Regions from separate parts of the Paenibacillus sp. FSL W8-0439 genome, predicted to be linked through region 1. Evidence: riboswitches for the same ligand, from Rfam matches in the RefSeq annotation. Region 1 holds a riboswitch; the other holds the start of a gene.

Region 1 (7,684 bases):
ATTTGGTGGAGGTGGTTCTTTTGCCGCTGACTCCAATTGTGGTCGTATCTCTTATTGTGCTATTGACTATGGCATTTATGGTTAAAGGTGGAATAAGTACCCTTGTCAATATGACCGAGATTTTTGTGCCATTGTTGATTGTGACACTGTTGACTATGCCGCTTTTTTTTGGAGGTAATATGGATTTTTCGATGCTGAGACCCTATTTACATCCGGAAGTAGATGGAGTTATTAAAGGCAGTTGGCGGATGCTAGGTTATATGGCCGATATCATGATGGTTCCCTTTGTGATTTCTGGGAAGAGCTATAATGGACGTAGTGCGTGGTTGGGGCATTTACTCGGAACCGCTATTATAATCATGCTGGTGTTGTTGTCGGAGTTGGTGATTGGAGTTCCTATCTTGTCACGACTGTTTTATCCATCGTATGAACTGGTGCGTCAGTTGCAACTAACGGACTTTCTGGATCGGTTCGACTTGTTCGTGGCAGCACTGACCGTACCAGCCTTTCTTACGAAGATTGGAATTGATCTGTACGTTACCAGTTTGGCGGTAAAGCGCATGTTTGCCCATGTCTGGGGGAGTCTGATGGTTTGGCCCTTAGGTTTGTTAGGTTATGTCTGTTCGTTTATGCTGTTCTCCAACATCGTACAAATTTATGATTTCAGCCGGGAATGGACTGCGGTGATGGTCATCTTTTTTGTATTCATGCCCTTCTTGCTGTGGATGTTGCTCCGACCCAAATTTAAAGGGAGAGGTGATGATGATTCATCATCTGGCAGGGAGAGGGATAGAAGTGATCAGAAAGAAGGTCAGCAGGAAAGCGAAACAGGACACGCCCACTTATAAGATTACTGTATTTATCGAAAAAGTAATTCTTATTTGTCTTTTGCCTCTCTGATTGTATACTTGGTAGAAAGAAATACGACATCTACAAGGGAGGCAACAGCATGGCACAACGCATGGCAGGTAAGAGAGTCGCTCTTGCCGGTCCCCGTAAAGCAGAAGAAATGGCGTTGCTAGTTATGAAGATGGGGGGCGAGCCAGTAGAACGCCCGGCCCAGGGGACTGTTTTTCTGGATGATATCGAGCTGCGCAACGCTGTTGTATCGTGGGTGAAGAACCCTCCGGACTGGTACATCTTCACGACAGGTATGGGACTGGATGCTCTGTTCGATATGGCAGAGGATATGGGCGTGGCCGAGCAGATTATAGAGTTGCTGCAATCCTCCAACATTGCAGCACGGGGCTACAAGACGGTCAATGGACTCAAAAAGCGTGGCTTTACGCCAGCAGTACGGGACGAGGACGGAAGTTTGATCGGATTGACACGGGCTTTTGCCCCATATGATCTGAAGGGGAAGGAAGTACTGTTGCAACTGCATGGAGACCCGGCCCCCCGGTTGGTAGAGTGGCTGGATGAGCAAGGCGTAGTGACCCGCCAAGTACTTCCTTATAAGCATATCCCACCTGAAGAAGCAAAATTGCAGGCGCTACTAGATGATGTTATAAACCGTACGATTGATGCCGTTACGTTCACGAGTGGTCCGCAAATTCGATTTTTGGCCCAATATGCGAGAGAGCAAAATCGAATGGAGGATTTACTGGAAGCTTTTCGTGAAGATGTCATTGCTGTATCGGTAGGCAAGGTGACTGCACAATCCATTTTGGAAGAAGGGATTGAACGAGTCGTATTTCCAACTGAAGAGCGCATGGGTGCGATGATGGTGGAGCTGGGCAAATATTTCGAACATAGCGATTCGGTGCATGGCTGTGGTCTGAAGAGCGTGAACAGTCATTTGAAATGAGCTAGAACTGATAAAAGCAGTAAGCTAAAAATGAGCTTATATTTACTAATAAAGAGTAAAATAGAGATAAGGGCCTACGAGGTCTTTATCTTTTTTTGTTGGACATGCATCGACAAAGTTTTTTGTTATAGCGAAAATATTTATCTAATATAATGAATAAGTTTCGATGCATGATATTGAGGACAGGAGCTGAGACGTTTATGAATTCTATTTGTGTATTTGCAGGGTCCAGACCTGGACATTCATCGGTATATGTTGAGGCGGCAGGCAAGCTGGGTGAAGCTATGGCTCGCCAGCATATCCGTTTAATTTATGGTGGCTCCAGCAGAGGGCTGATGGGTAAGGTGGCGGATGGACTGTTGGCGGGTGACGGTCAGGTCACCGGCATTATGCCCACCCTGTTATTCGATGCAGAGATCATTCATCGGGGAGTTACCGAGTTTATTGAGGTAGCAAGCATGCATGAACGTAAAGCGGCGATGAGCGAGATGGCCGATGCGTTTATAGCCCTTCCGGGAGGCTTGGGAACCTTTGAGGAGCTGTTCGAGGTATTGTGCTGGGCGCAAATCGGTATACATCGCAAGCCCATTGGGCTGCTGAATGTGAATGGATATTTTGACCCGTTGGTAGAAATGGTACGTCATAGCGTGCAGGAAGGGTTTACCGGAGCTGATCATCCAGCGCTACTGAGTATATCTGCGGACCCGGATGAACTGCTGCATATGTTGAAAAATAAAGCAGATAACTTGAAATAAAGCTTTTTTCGTGCTTGCACAACTGATTGAGGCAAGGTTATGATAAGACCCATAATCAAATAGCGGACAGACAAGGTGCCTTTGCGGTTGAGCAAAGGGTAACAGGGAATCGGGTGCAAGTCCCGAGCGGTCCCGCCACTGTAAGGAAGAGGGTTCTTTTAAATGGTCACTCGTACAAAACGGGGAAGACGAGAGAATCCGTTGATGCCAAGCCAGGAGACCTACCTTGATCTGTATGCACCGTTAACCTTCGCGGAGAGGATGGGTGTACGAAATCAGGAAATCAGGCACACGTTGCTTTTTCCATGTTGGTTACAGGTTTGCGTGGATATGAACGTGCAGCAGCGTTTGAAGCGTAAACAAAACAGATGGAAAACAACGGCAGATAGGAGGAAGACAAGAACTGTCTTCTTACGCTGTTTCGTCTGGTAAGAGAGATACGTACATAGGAACCCCATCCGGGCAGGATGGGGTTTTTTTGAGTTAAAGGATGCCACAAATTATTGAAATAGATAGTATAGCTGCCCTGAAAAGGATGATAGGAGGAGCACGATGAGCCCATTAGGAAAATTGCTGGTGATTGGATTTGGACCAGGAGATATGGAACATATCACAAAACGGGCGTTGGATGCGCTGGCCGAAAGTGAGGTCATTATCGGCTACAATACCTACGTTGATTTGATTCGTCCGTTGTTGAACGGACAGGAGATTGTACGCACAGGGATGACAGAAGAAGTGAGCCGTGCGCAGGAGGCGGTTCGCCAAGCAGAGATGGGTAAGAAGGTAGCCGTCATTTCCAGTGGAGATGCTGGGGTCTATGGCATGGCAGGGCTGGTGTACGAAGTGCTGATGCAAAAAGGCTGGCGTCGCGAGGACGGGGTTGAGGTAGAAGTTGTGCCGGGGATCTCGGCTATTCAATCCTGTGCTTCGTTGTTGGGAGCGCCGGTTATGCATGATGCTTGCACAATCAGTCTGAGTGATCATCTGACCCCGTGGGAAACGATCGTGAAGCGTGTAGAAGCTGCGGCTTCGGCTGATTTTGTGATTGCCTTATACAACCCGCGCAGTGGTCGACGTACCCGCCAGATTGTGGAGACGCAGTCCATTTTGCTCCGTTACCGTGATCCGCAAACTCCAGTTGGACTGGTGAAGAGTGCTTATCGTGAACGTCAGCAGGTTATTGTAACGACGCTGGAAGATATGCTGAACCATGATATCGGGATGCTGACGACCGTAATCATCGGCAATTCCTCGACGACAGTGTATGACGGGTTAATCGTGACTCCGCGCGGCTATCAGCGTAAATACACGCTGGACGCGACCGAGCAAGTGCTCAAACCGCATCAGCGGCTTCGCACGGAAGCGGAGCCGTGGTCGCTGGGCGCGCAAGAGGATCGCGCGCTGGATACACCGCAGGGAGGCGGAGCTCTGACTGCGCCTCCCGAGCCTTCCGCGAGCAGCGCTGCGGTTGCCACGCAGGCACGCCCGCAAGCGATGGCTACCGTGCAGGCTGCGCCCGCGAAGCCAACCGGAGCGGCTCCAGCATCGCTGGCAGCAGAGGCACTAAGCCGCCTAGCTGTCGGCGGCAAGCTGCCGGGCGAAGCCAATGCTCGCTGGAGCGGGCAAGCGCCTACCGCCCAGAGCGCCGTCGGAACGGCAACGGTGGCTACGACTGGGAAGGCGTCAGGCGGCTTTGGCAAGCCTGCGCTGTTTGAGGTGGGTGTTTCCCCTGGTGTGGGAAACAAGAAGTTCACTGCTCGGCAGATGGCACTGCTTGCCGAGGTAGCGGGTGATGAAGGCGAGCTGGAATATACGCCAGATCATCAGATCGTGCTGCGCGTGCCATGCCTAGACCCCGAGGAACTGGTCGGACGGCTGCGTGATGAACGATTTATTGTCATGCCGATCGGCGATGTGTTTAAAGTGAAGGCATGCGATTTTTGCAATATGGAGAAGGATGACGCTGTGCCTGTAGCTGAGCATCTACAGGTTGTACTTGGAGGACTACAGGCACCCAAAGAAACGAGTATTGCTTTGAACGGATGTGGCATGGCCTGCTATGGAGCGGTGCTGGAGGATATCGGAGTCGTCTATCGCAAGGGAGGATACGATCTTTTCCTCGGTGGCAAAAAATTTGGCCGTAATGCTCATGCTGCTCAGCCCGTAGCGGAAGGGATACCGGGTGATCAGATTACGGATATCGTGGAGAACATTATCGCTGAATACAAGGAAAAAGGCCATCCGAATGAGCGTTTTCATAAATTTTTCAAACGTGTAGGCATCGTAGCGGGCTTCCGACATGAAGATGCACCAGCAACAGTAGAAGTGAATGCGGTTTGTGGTGATTAGTGGGTTGGTAGGCTTGATGAACTGGATACAAGCATATATATAAAATAGGGCGTCATGTAGGCTATCCCTATAATGAGGAGGAAAACACAGCAGTGGATGCAATATTGTTGGTTGGACATGGAAGTCGTGACCCAGAGGGTAATCAGGAACTACTGGAATTTGCGCAAGCGGTGGCAGATCGGGCGCCAGATACGTGTGTAGAAACCTGTTTTCTGGAGTTGGCACGCCCAAGTATTGCCGAAGGAGTACAGGCGTGTGTGGACAAAGGGGCGACACGTGTCGTTTTTATTCCGATTATTTTGTTCGCAGCAGTGCATGCCAAAATTGATATTCCGAAGGCAATCGACCGGGCAAAGGCAAAATACCCGCAGGTGGAATTTGTATACGGACGTCCGATTGGCGTTCACGAAAAAATCGTTAGCATACTGCTAAACCGCTTGAAAGAGGCACGCCCTGTTGCAGTTCCAGCAGGGATGAATAGCGCTGTCGAGGCATCTACCGAGGTATCTGACGAAGAAACAGCGGTACTTGTATTAGGACGCGGAAGCAGCGATCCAGATGCGAACAGTGACTTTTTCAAAATCACTCGTATGCTGTGGGAGAAGCTTTCTTATACGTGGGTAGAAAGCAGCTTTATCGGTGTGACGCAGCCTTCTTTTCCCGATGGCCTAGAGCGTTGTGTACGATTGGGGGCCAAAAAGATTATCGTGCTTCCGTATTTTCTATTCACGGGTGTGCTGATTAAGCGCATTGGAGAAATGACTCAGGAATTCGCCGAGGCTCACCCTGCATTACAAGTGGAAATGGGCGGATATTTTGGCTTCCATCCTCAATTAGTTGAGCTGGTGCTGGAGCGAGCTAACGAAGGCTTGTTCGGCAAGGTTACGGCTAATTGCGATAACTGCCAGTTCCGTCTGGAAGCGCAGGAGCACCACCATCATCATCACGACCATGACCACGATCACCATCACGACCATGAGCATGACCATCACCACCATCATGCACATGAGCATGATCACCATCACGAGCACCATACAAACAGCCACGCTCACGATCATACGCATGTCCATGCTCACAGCCATAATGACCATGATCACGATCATTCACATGCGCCGTCTGTAGTGAACGTAACCGGGCAGGTGAATGGCTCATGATTTTTATGCTATGCGGAACGAGCGATGCAAGGGAATTGGCGCTGCAAATCCGTGACACCGGCTTTAACGTATTAACTTCGGTCGTAACCGAAAGCGCGGCGGCCAGCTTGTCCGAAGCAGGGCTGGACGTACGTACAGGCCGAATGACAGCCAATGAAATGGGTGCAATGATTCGGGAGAAGGGGATACAGGCCGTTGTTGATGCCAGTCATCCTTTTGCAGAAGAAGCACATGCGAATGCGATGACAGCTGCTCGCGAGTCTGGAGTTCCTTATATTCGCTACGAGCGGACGGGACTGGTGTATGACAATCATCCATTGCTCCATATTGTGTCTTCTTATGAAGAGGCCGCATTAATTGCTAAGCAACTCAAAGGCTCTGTCATGCTTACGACGGGCAGTAAGACGCTCGGCACATTCACCAAGCATCTACTCGGAGACCCGGAGATTCGTCTGGTTGCACGTATGTTGCCGCGCCTCGACAATATGGAGAAATGCGGCGAACTGGGGATGGAGCAAAAAAATATTATTGCCATGCAGGGGCCCTTTTCCCGTGAGATGAACGAAGCATTGTACAAGCACTTTGGTACAACCGTGATGGTCACCAAGGAAAGCGGACGCACGGGAGCAGTGGATGAGAAGGTTCAATCTGCTCTGGATCTGGGTATTCACGTCATTTTGATTTCCAGACCGGAAGTAGAGTTTGGTACGGTATTTGATCATTTCGACGGAGTAATTGATACATTGCGCACAGCAACAGGGAAGATTTCCATTTGAGTTGGTTCAAGTCCCTACGGGTTCAGTTAATCCATAACGACTGCTGGCATGTATCTAAAATATAGTCATCTTAAAATGCGTGTTTTAATAGAAATATCTGTTGTTTTAATACACGAGCAGTTATTTTTCCTAAACTAATTTTCCATAAGGGAGTGGGTCGATACCATGGACTTTAAAACAGACTTTAAACCGCTAACGGTACAGCCGCAGGAGATTGAGGGTAAAAGCTTCGCAATGATCACAGAAGAATTGGGAGAGCATCCATTTACAGCTGAACAATATCCTGTCGTACAGCGTGTCATTCATGCATCTGCTGATTTTGAGTTGGGCCGCAGCATGGTATTTCATCCAAAAGCCATTGAAGCCGGAATTGCAGCTATTCGCGCAGGACAGCCGGTGGTGGCAGATGTGCAGATGATTCAGGCGGGGTTGAGCAAGGATCGCATCCGTCAATTTGGCGGGGATGTTCATGTGTACATATCTGACCCGGACGTGATGGAAGAAGCCAAAAGGCTGAACACGACACGTGCCATTATTTCGATGCGCAAAGCGATTCAGGCGGGCGAAGGTGGAATCTATGCGATTGGTAATGCGCCGACAGCGTTGCTGGAGCTGATTCGTCTGGTGAAAGAAGGAGCGGCTAAGCCTGGACTAGTGATTGGTATGCCCGTAGGTTTTGTATCGGCGGCAGAATCCAAGGACGAGCTACGCAAGATGGATATTCCGTTCATTACGAATATTGGACGCAAGGGCGGCAGCACGATTGTCGTAGCAGCATTGAATGCAATCTCCTTAATGGCTGTCCGCTAGATGCGGTTGTCCGTTTGCTGTATCATGAAATGA
Region 2 (7,684 bases), 230 kb from region 1:
ATTTGCTGTAAGTCGACATTCGTATACGGGTAGTTTTTGGATAAAACCGTATCCGCTGTTTCCTCGAGCCCCGAGGTTACGCCTTCCACCATCGCCTGCTTGTTAAATCCATGCTGGAGTGCCAGACGTACCCGAAGATCTGCCAGCTTGGGATTGGACGAATTGAGCAACAGGCTTCTTGTGCCGACAGGCTCGGACAGCGTGGTAACATACTGATTCGTGTCGCGAAGCTGTTTGAAAGCATCCAGGCTAATAACACCTTCTCCATAAATCAGATCCAGGTCGCCTTTTTCAAAGGCCATTACACGTGTTTCACCATCGGGAATAATTTTGACCGTAATTTTGTCCACCTTCGGTGCAGTACCCCAATAATTCGGGTTACGCTTAAAGGTTGCATACTCATCCTGCTTGTATTCATCCAGCATCCAAGGTCCTGTACCTACAGGTTTCTTAATTCCTTTGGACGTATCTCCATCATCCGGGAACCCGGCTTCACCCAAAAAACGGAACGGGCGAACGACAGACAGATCCTGAATAACTGGGTAGTATGGCTCTTTGAGCGTCATTCGGAACGTACTGTCATCTACAGCTTCAGTTTTATCGAGAACGCCTACTATACCAAGCCAGCTATGCGTTTTCTCATTTTTCATAATAGCGTCAAAGTTCTTTTTCACAATCGCCGCATTAAATAGCGTTCCATCGGAAAATTTCACACCTTTACGCAGCTTAAACGTATATGTCTTGCCGTCCTTGGATATGGTCCAAGATTCAGCCAAGGCAGGCTCTAGCTTGCCTCCTTGCTTGTAGCTGACTAACGGCTCATAAATCATGGATTGTGCAAATAGCTGGGAAGGGTTGTATACGTGAGGATTCATTGTACCAATGTCCCGTGGCCACGATAGCGTGATCGACTTTTCATTGGCAGCTCCGTTAGTAGAGGTGGATGCAGGTGTGTTCTCCTGCTTCGCGCAGCCCAGAATAACGGATAATAAGAGGAGCGTCACCAACATAAAGGTGGCAGTCTTGCGGTGTCGAACGGACATCAATGTATTTCCCCTTTTCTATATATGTGATAATGATTATCATAATCATATTTAGAATAGGTACCACATTATATTTTGTCAACAATATTCGACAAGCAAAGCTCTTATTTATTTTGAATTTGTATAATATTAAATTTATGGATTAATCCGCCAACGTTTGAAATAGAGTACGCGTGTATTCATGCTTCACTAGCTCTTCATCCCAATCCTCAAATATTTCCACGATCTCTCCCTGAACCATGACGGCAACACGATCACAGAACGTACGGGTGGATTGAAGATCATGGGTGATGAAAAGATAGGACAACTGACGTTCGAGCTGCATTCTTTTGAGCATGTTCAGCACGGAGGACTGGGTTGTCGTATCCAGATTGGCGACGGATTCATCGAACAGGATGATTTCTGGTTCAACGGCCAACGCCCGAGCAATGCACACCCGCTGTTTTTGTCCACCGCTTAGCTGCGCAGGGTATTTTTTCAGACTGTCAGCCTCTAACCCTACCGATTCCAGTAAGGAAAGGCAGATATCCAGTGCCCTTACTTTTCGCTCAGGAAAATAGTTGCAGATCGGCTCCATCAGAATATCTCGAATGGTCATACGGGGATGCAGTGAGGAGGCCGAGTCCTGCGTGACTAACTGAATTCGTTTGTACAGATGAATATCTTTCATCCTTCCGGTATGTATGGGCTGCTGATTCAGCCAGATTTCCCCCGAGGTCAACGACTCTAGCCCCAGGATACACTGTGCCAGCGTGCTTTTGCCACTTCCGCTTTCTCCAACCAGTCCAAGGCATTCTCCCTGTCGTAATTCCAAGCTCACTTTCTTTATAGCCTGCTCACTGTGTTTCGTATTGAACCAGCCTTTTCTCCGTCTGCGGACAGGATAAGCTTTGGTGACGTTCTTCAATTCCAATATCACGTTTGCATCCTCCCTTCCGGGGTCATCTCCAATACTCGATCTGCTACGCGACTCATACCCTGACGATCATGTGAAATCAACAAAATAGTGAGCTCGAAATCCTCTCTCAACTGTAAAAGCAATGACAGAACCTTGTCGCGGTTGATCACATCCAGCGCTGTAGTGGGCTCGTCGGCAATAAAGAGGCGCGGGCCGGAGCTTAACATTGCAGCCAGCAGCACCCTTTGGCACATACCTCCGCTTAGTTCAAAAGGATATGATGACAGAATATACTCAGGATCGGCAAAACCGACCTTGCGGAGCAGAGAACACAAATAAGCTTCCTGCCCTGGAGTAGTGCGGCCTCCAGCCAGCTCCGTGGCACGGTTCAGCATCTGTCGCATCCGTGACATTACGCCCTGTCGTCGATGGGTCTGCTGTGATGCAGTGTGGGACGGGGCAAGATCAGCCTGGCCCTGCTCCTTCTGGGCGTGCATTTGGCGCCGCCTGTGCAGTCTAAGCGTATCCGTCAGCTGGGCGCGGACGGTACGGATCGGGTTCAGCCCGCTCAGCGATTGTTGAATGAGCAGGGCAATATCCTCACGGCGCAGTCTTTGCCAGCGCTGTTCATGGAATGGGATAATGTCTTCCCCGTTATAGTAGATGCACCCTTGCGTAACACCAACACTTGGGTCCAGCATACCCGCGATTGCGTGTGCGGTCAGGCTCTTGCCACATCCACTTGGTCCAGTCAGAGCCACAATTTCCCCTGGGTAGACGGAAAAGTTCACATCTCGCAGTAGCGGATTGCTCTCGCTTCCGCTTGCTCCTGCACCTGTACGACTAATCTCCAAATGTTCCACGTGTAACAACGGTTTTTGTACGTAAGCTCGCTCTATCGTATCCTTCCACCCTATGACTGGTCGTTTTCCCACTATTTCGCCGCCCCCTTTTCTGAAAAATGATCACCCAGAAGCTGGCAGGCAAGCACAAACAGCATAATCGCCAAACCCGGAAAGATCATAACATGCGGAGCCACCTGAAAATACGAGGTTGCATCATGCAGCATCACGCCCCACTCTGGCTTGGGCGGCTGTACACCCAGTCCAAGAAAGGAGAGTCCAGCGATCATTAACACCACGTGTCCGATATCCCATACCGCATAAACCAACAATTGCTGCCATACTTGTGGCAATACATAACGTCTTAGTATGCGCACGTGTGAATTGCCGGACAAACGGGCATACCGTACATAGTCCTCCTGGCAGGCTTTTTGAACCAAACTACGGATATAGCGGACATAGCCCGCCCACCGTACCGCAATAATCGCTAAGGTCATGTTAACGAAACCCGGCCCCAAAATACCCACAATCGCCACCGTTAAAATAATATCGGGAAAAGCCAGTACGCCATCGATTCCCCGCATAATCAGCTGATCCACACGTCCTCGCACATAACCAATGAGCATGCCTGTGGGCAGACTAATACACAGCGTTGCTACCGTAATCGCACAAGCGATTAACACGCTTGTCCGAATTCCATAAATGAGCCGTGACAGCACATCCCGACCCAGATGATCCGTACCGAAAGGATATTTCCGGCTGGGTGGTGCCAAACGGTTCAGAAGGTCCACATGCAGAGGATCATGAGGAGCGGCCCATGGAGCCAACAACCCAAGCAGCACGATCAGGCCAAACAGTGCGCCCCCTGCCAGCAAGCTTCCTCTAAAGGAAAGCCGTATCTTTTTCATTTTCAGCTTCCCCCTTAACGCAAACGCAGCCTTGGATCTATCACCGTCTGGACCACATCCACCAAACACTGAACACCTACAATTAAAAACGCGGCAAACATAACATATCCCTGAATCACCGGGTAATCACGCTGCGTAATTGCATCTATAAAATACTTTCCTAACCCTGGCCATGAAAAAATGGTTTCTACGATGACGTTACCTGCCAGCATAAATGATAGATTCGTACCTAACAGCGTGATCATAGGCAGAACGGCATGTTTAAATATCTCAAAAAAGAGAATATGCATACGGGAAAAACCACGAGCCCTCGCTGCCTTCACAAAATTCCGGTCACTCAGCTCCAGCATCTGAGCACGCAATACACGGGCTTGCACCGTTCCCAATCCTGCACCAAGCGTCAGCGCTGGGAGTACTAAATGTGTCCAGTCCTCCCTTCCCATGGATGGGAGCCAGCCCAAGCGAACGGAAAATAGATAGATCAGCAGAAACCCAAGCCAAAAAGAAGGAATTGACGATCCCAGCAAAGCGAACAGCCTGCCCAGACGATCTAGTGGACCGCTGACTTTTAGCGAGGCAGCCAGTCCCATCCCAAGCGTAAGCACCGTCATGACGGCAAAGCCCGCCAAAGCTAGCTCCACCGTAGCGGGCAGTCTGCTCCATAGTTCGTTTAGCACCGGCTCCTTGGACACATACGAGGTTCCCCAATGTCCTGTGAACACATCCCTCAGCCAGTTCACATATTGAATATGAAGCGGCTCATTCAAGCCCAGTTCGTTTCGCAGCGCGGTCAGCGCCTCCCCAGAAGCAGGAACATTATGCGCGGTGAGCAAAATGAGAGCAGGGTCACCAGGGGCCAGCCTCATCAGTACAAAAGTCAGCGTAGATACAACGAATACAATGATGGGCAGCTGCGCCACACGTTCCAATATAAAACGAATCATAGGATACGTTGCTCGTTATTCCGCAATATCAGATTGCGCTGTAATGTAGTAATACTCGATCGGATGAGGTGTAAAGCCCTTTACTCCTTTTTTCACACCAAACACATTGTCAGGGTGCACAATGAACGACTGCGGCAAATCTGTATTGATGATATCCAGTGCTTGCAGTGTTACCGCATTACGCTGTGCGGTATCCTTCGCCAACTTCAGGCTGTAAAGAATATTCTCCAGCGGTTTGGAAGCATAACGGCTTACATTCGCTTCACTTGTAGAGGAGTAGAACATGTCCATAAAATACTGCGGCTCCCCTGTATGGGCCGTGAGCATGCTGTACATAGCAAAATCCCAATCGTTTTTGGTCAACGCCTCATCGATATTTTCCACCTTGCGAATCTTGACCTGGATTCCCTCATTTAGCAATTGGCTCTGAATCACCTCAGCCATGACGGACAGCTCCGGACGCTGAGGGAAGGTCAGTAGCGTAACCTCGAATGGCTTGCCCTGCTTGGTCCACGTACCTTGGGCATCCTTCTGCCAGCCATCCTTTGTCAACAACTGCTCCGTCGTTCCGTCCAAAGCTTTGCGCTCAATCTTACCGAAGGGAAGAATGCTCGGAAACGGGCTGCTTGCTTCCGTACCGAAGCCTCTCATGACGGCGCTCACAATGGACGCGCGCGGAATCAGACTGTCCACCACCTTACGGTTGGTTGCATCCTTGAACACAGGTGATTCCATGTTGTACACAATCATATGGGTGCGCAAGGATGGAGCCGACAGCACTTGTAGCTTGTCGTTCTTTTTTAATACCTCTGCGTTATCTACCGGAATATCCGTCGCTACATCCACCTCACCAGATTGCAACGCCATCAGGCGCGAATTACCGTCCGTAATGAATTTCATCGTCGCTTCGGCCAATCGCGCCTTTTCGCCCCAGTATCCGTCATAACGCTCGACGACCAAGGATTGATCCTTGTTGAAGGCTTTGATTTTAAAAGCACCTGTCATTGCAGGGTAGCTTTGCTCATCTTTCATGGATGCCACATCCAGTACAATCGTTGACGGATCAGCCAAATTGGATACCAGCGCTGCATTCGGCTGGTTTGTCGTAATTTTCAGCGTCAGCGGACCAGTTACATCAATGGACTTCACATCCAGTAAATCCTTCGCCAGATGGCTTTTCTCGATTGAGCGCAGCAAAGATGCTTTTACACTTACTGCATCCATGCTCTTTCCATTATGAAACGTGACCTTATCCTGCACGCTGAACGACCACACATTAGGACTATCATGCTTCCATTCCTTGGCTAGCCAAGCTACAGGTTCCAGTTTTTCATTCAAACGAATGAGTGTCTCACCGGCACCGGAACGCATCACGTCCCAGCTATTATCTCCATGCGGATCAACGCCGGACGGTTTCCACGTATACGCCATCACCAGCTTTTTATCTGCTTGAGTCTGTTGTGCAGACGTGTTCTCACCCTTGCCCGAGCTATCCTCCGTCTTCGTGGCTGCGCCACATCCCGAAAGAGTCATAACTGCCATCAGCAGCAGCAATCCTGTACATATGAACCATGAACGCCTATTACGATTGCCTATCATCCCACATTTCCCCCTCTATCTTGTAAAATCGTATAAACCTAACGCAAAACGCGAAAAAGCATTCCCAACCACTTGATCAGCAGTCAGAAATGCTTTCATTATAAAATGTCAAAACTCACCTCAAAGCCAGCTCCAAAAACATAGAAGGGATCAGATCGGTTTCAGACATTCCGTATGCAGCACGCCTAACCACCTCCCCAGCATCCCGTGGGTCTGACAGTGATGTCAAAACAGGCAGGTCTCCTGACTCCAAGCGTATCTTTCAGGCCTTCCCGGTTCCTCACAGTTCCAGTGGCTTGTTCTGAAAGCTCCAGCAGTACCCTGCTGATGCCTGTATACAGTGGCGGGTCCGTGTCGGAATCTACCGAACTTCCCTTTTAAGTGAACACGCTCAACAACTATCTACATCGTCTCTACGAAACTTCGTATATAGAGTTGTCCGGCTCACACCTGTTTTCTTCCTTTATTCCTTTTTATTACGATTTAGGATTATCTTATTTTGTTGCTACTGGCTTGTCAACAAATGTTGCGTAATAATTTAAATTTGAATGATATAGTGTGAATCAAGACCAAGGCTATTCATTGCTTGCGCGCAATTGAAGGTTGTCTTAACGTTGCGTGCACGCAATTCACGTGTTAAAATTAGGTATAGAGATAACCACCGTATCCGTATACTAAAAAGAGCCTTCGCCGCTCCAACGGCAAAGACTCTTAGGACTTAAAAGGCTGTGGATCACCACCACGGCGCGCTGCATAACTGAATGTTAATGCGAACGAAACCCACCGTTAGGGGCCAACCTAATTACGCGGTGGGTTTTCGCTTGTTCCGAAATTTCCGACGCAGCCAGCGATAAAGCTTACGAATACTAAACACCAGGCTTAGTAACGTAACCATCCAACGCAGCACATCATAGCACGACACAAGGTTGACCATCGGCTTCACCCCCTTTCGGGAAGCTGCGCCGTGATCCGAAAACATCCACCACTATCCAAAGTCCTTAAGGTAGATTATACCATGCCTCTTCCTACCACTCGATAATCCAAACCCCGATCTTCATACAGAAAGAGGGTTTTATCAATAATTTCATGCTGCTTAATAAATAACTAGTTCTGGATAACCCCATGCCAAACAGCCGGAAAAGAGGCTACGCCCTCTCTCCGGCTGTTTTTGTTTATTTCCTATTCATCAAACCTTCTGTGGAACTTCTGAGACATTAACGCCTTTGACCGATTCACCCTGTTTTCTTGCCAAAACAATGTTCAAGACAATTGCCGTAATCGAGCCAGATACGATGCCGTTTTGCAGCAGCATTTTGGCAAAGCTCGGCAGTTGGTCGAACATTTGCGGCAGAACAGCTGAGCCTAGGCCCACGGCAATACTGCATGCTGCAATCAGCAGATTGCTTTCTTTCCGCAGATCCACTTCTGACAAAATAGACATGCCTGATGC

Evidence for each region. Region 1 has a riboswitch for cobalamin ahead of cobJ (precorrin-3B C(17)-methyltransferase). Riboswitches for the same ligand answer to the same signal wherever they lie in the genome.
Region 2: it holds a riboswitch for cobalamin, as region 1 does, so the genes downstream of both, MKX36_RS24415 (ABC transporter substrate-binding protein) here and cobJ (precorrin-3B C(17)-methyltransferase) in region 1, are expected to answer to the same signal.

Annotation. Positions count from the first base shown of each region.
Region 1 covers NZ_JBBPAK010000001.1:5,421,664-5,429,347, reverse strand. Annotated here, with positions in the region: gene MKX36_RS23385 (GerAB/ArcD/ProY family transporter) at 1-848, shown strand, start outside; gene MKX36_RS23380 (uroporphyrinogen-III synthase) at 950-1,807, shown strand; gene MKX36_RS23375 (LOG family protein) at 2,008-2,562, shown strand; cobalamin riboswitch at 2,620-2,805, shown strand; gene cobJ (precorrin-3B C(17)-methyltransferase) at 3,115-4,911, shown strand; gene MKX36_RS23365 (sirohydrochlorin chelatase) at 5,004-6,065, shown strand; gene cobK (precorrin-6A reductase) at 6,062-6,841, shown strand; gene MKX36_RS23355 (precorrin-8X methylmutase) at 7,007-7,651, shown strand.
Region 2 covers NZ_JBBPAK010000001.1:5,655,099-5,662,782, forward strand. Annotated here, with positions in the region: gene nikA (nickel ABC transporter substrate-binding protein) at 1-1,043, opposite strand, end outside; gene MKX36_RS24395 (ABC transporter ATP-binding protein) at 1,186-1,962, opposite strand; gene MKX36_RS24400 (ABC transporter ATP-binding protein) at 1,959-2,876, opposite strand; gene nikC (nickel transporter permease) at 2,876-3,691, opposite strand; gene nikB (nickel ABC transporter permease) at 3,706-4,635, opposite strand; gene MKX36_RS24415 (ABC transporter substrate-binding protein) at 4,651-6,234, opposite strand; cobalamin riboswitch at 6,451-6,655, opposite strand; gene MKX36_RS24420 (hypothetical protein) at 7,037-7,168, opposite strand; gene MKX36_RS24425 (nucleobase:cation symporter-2 family protein) at 7,421-7,684, opposite strand, start outside.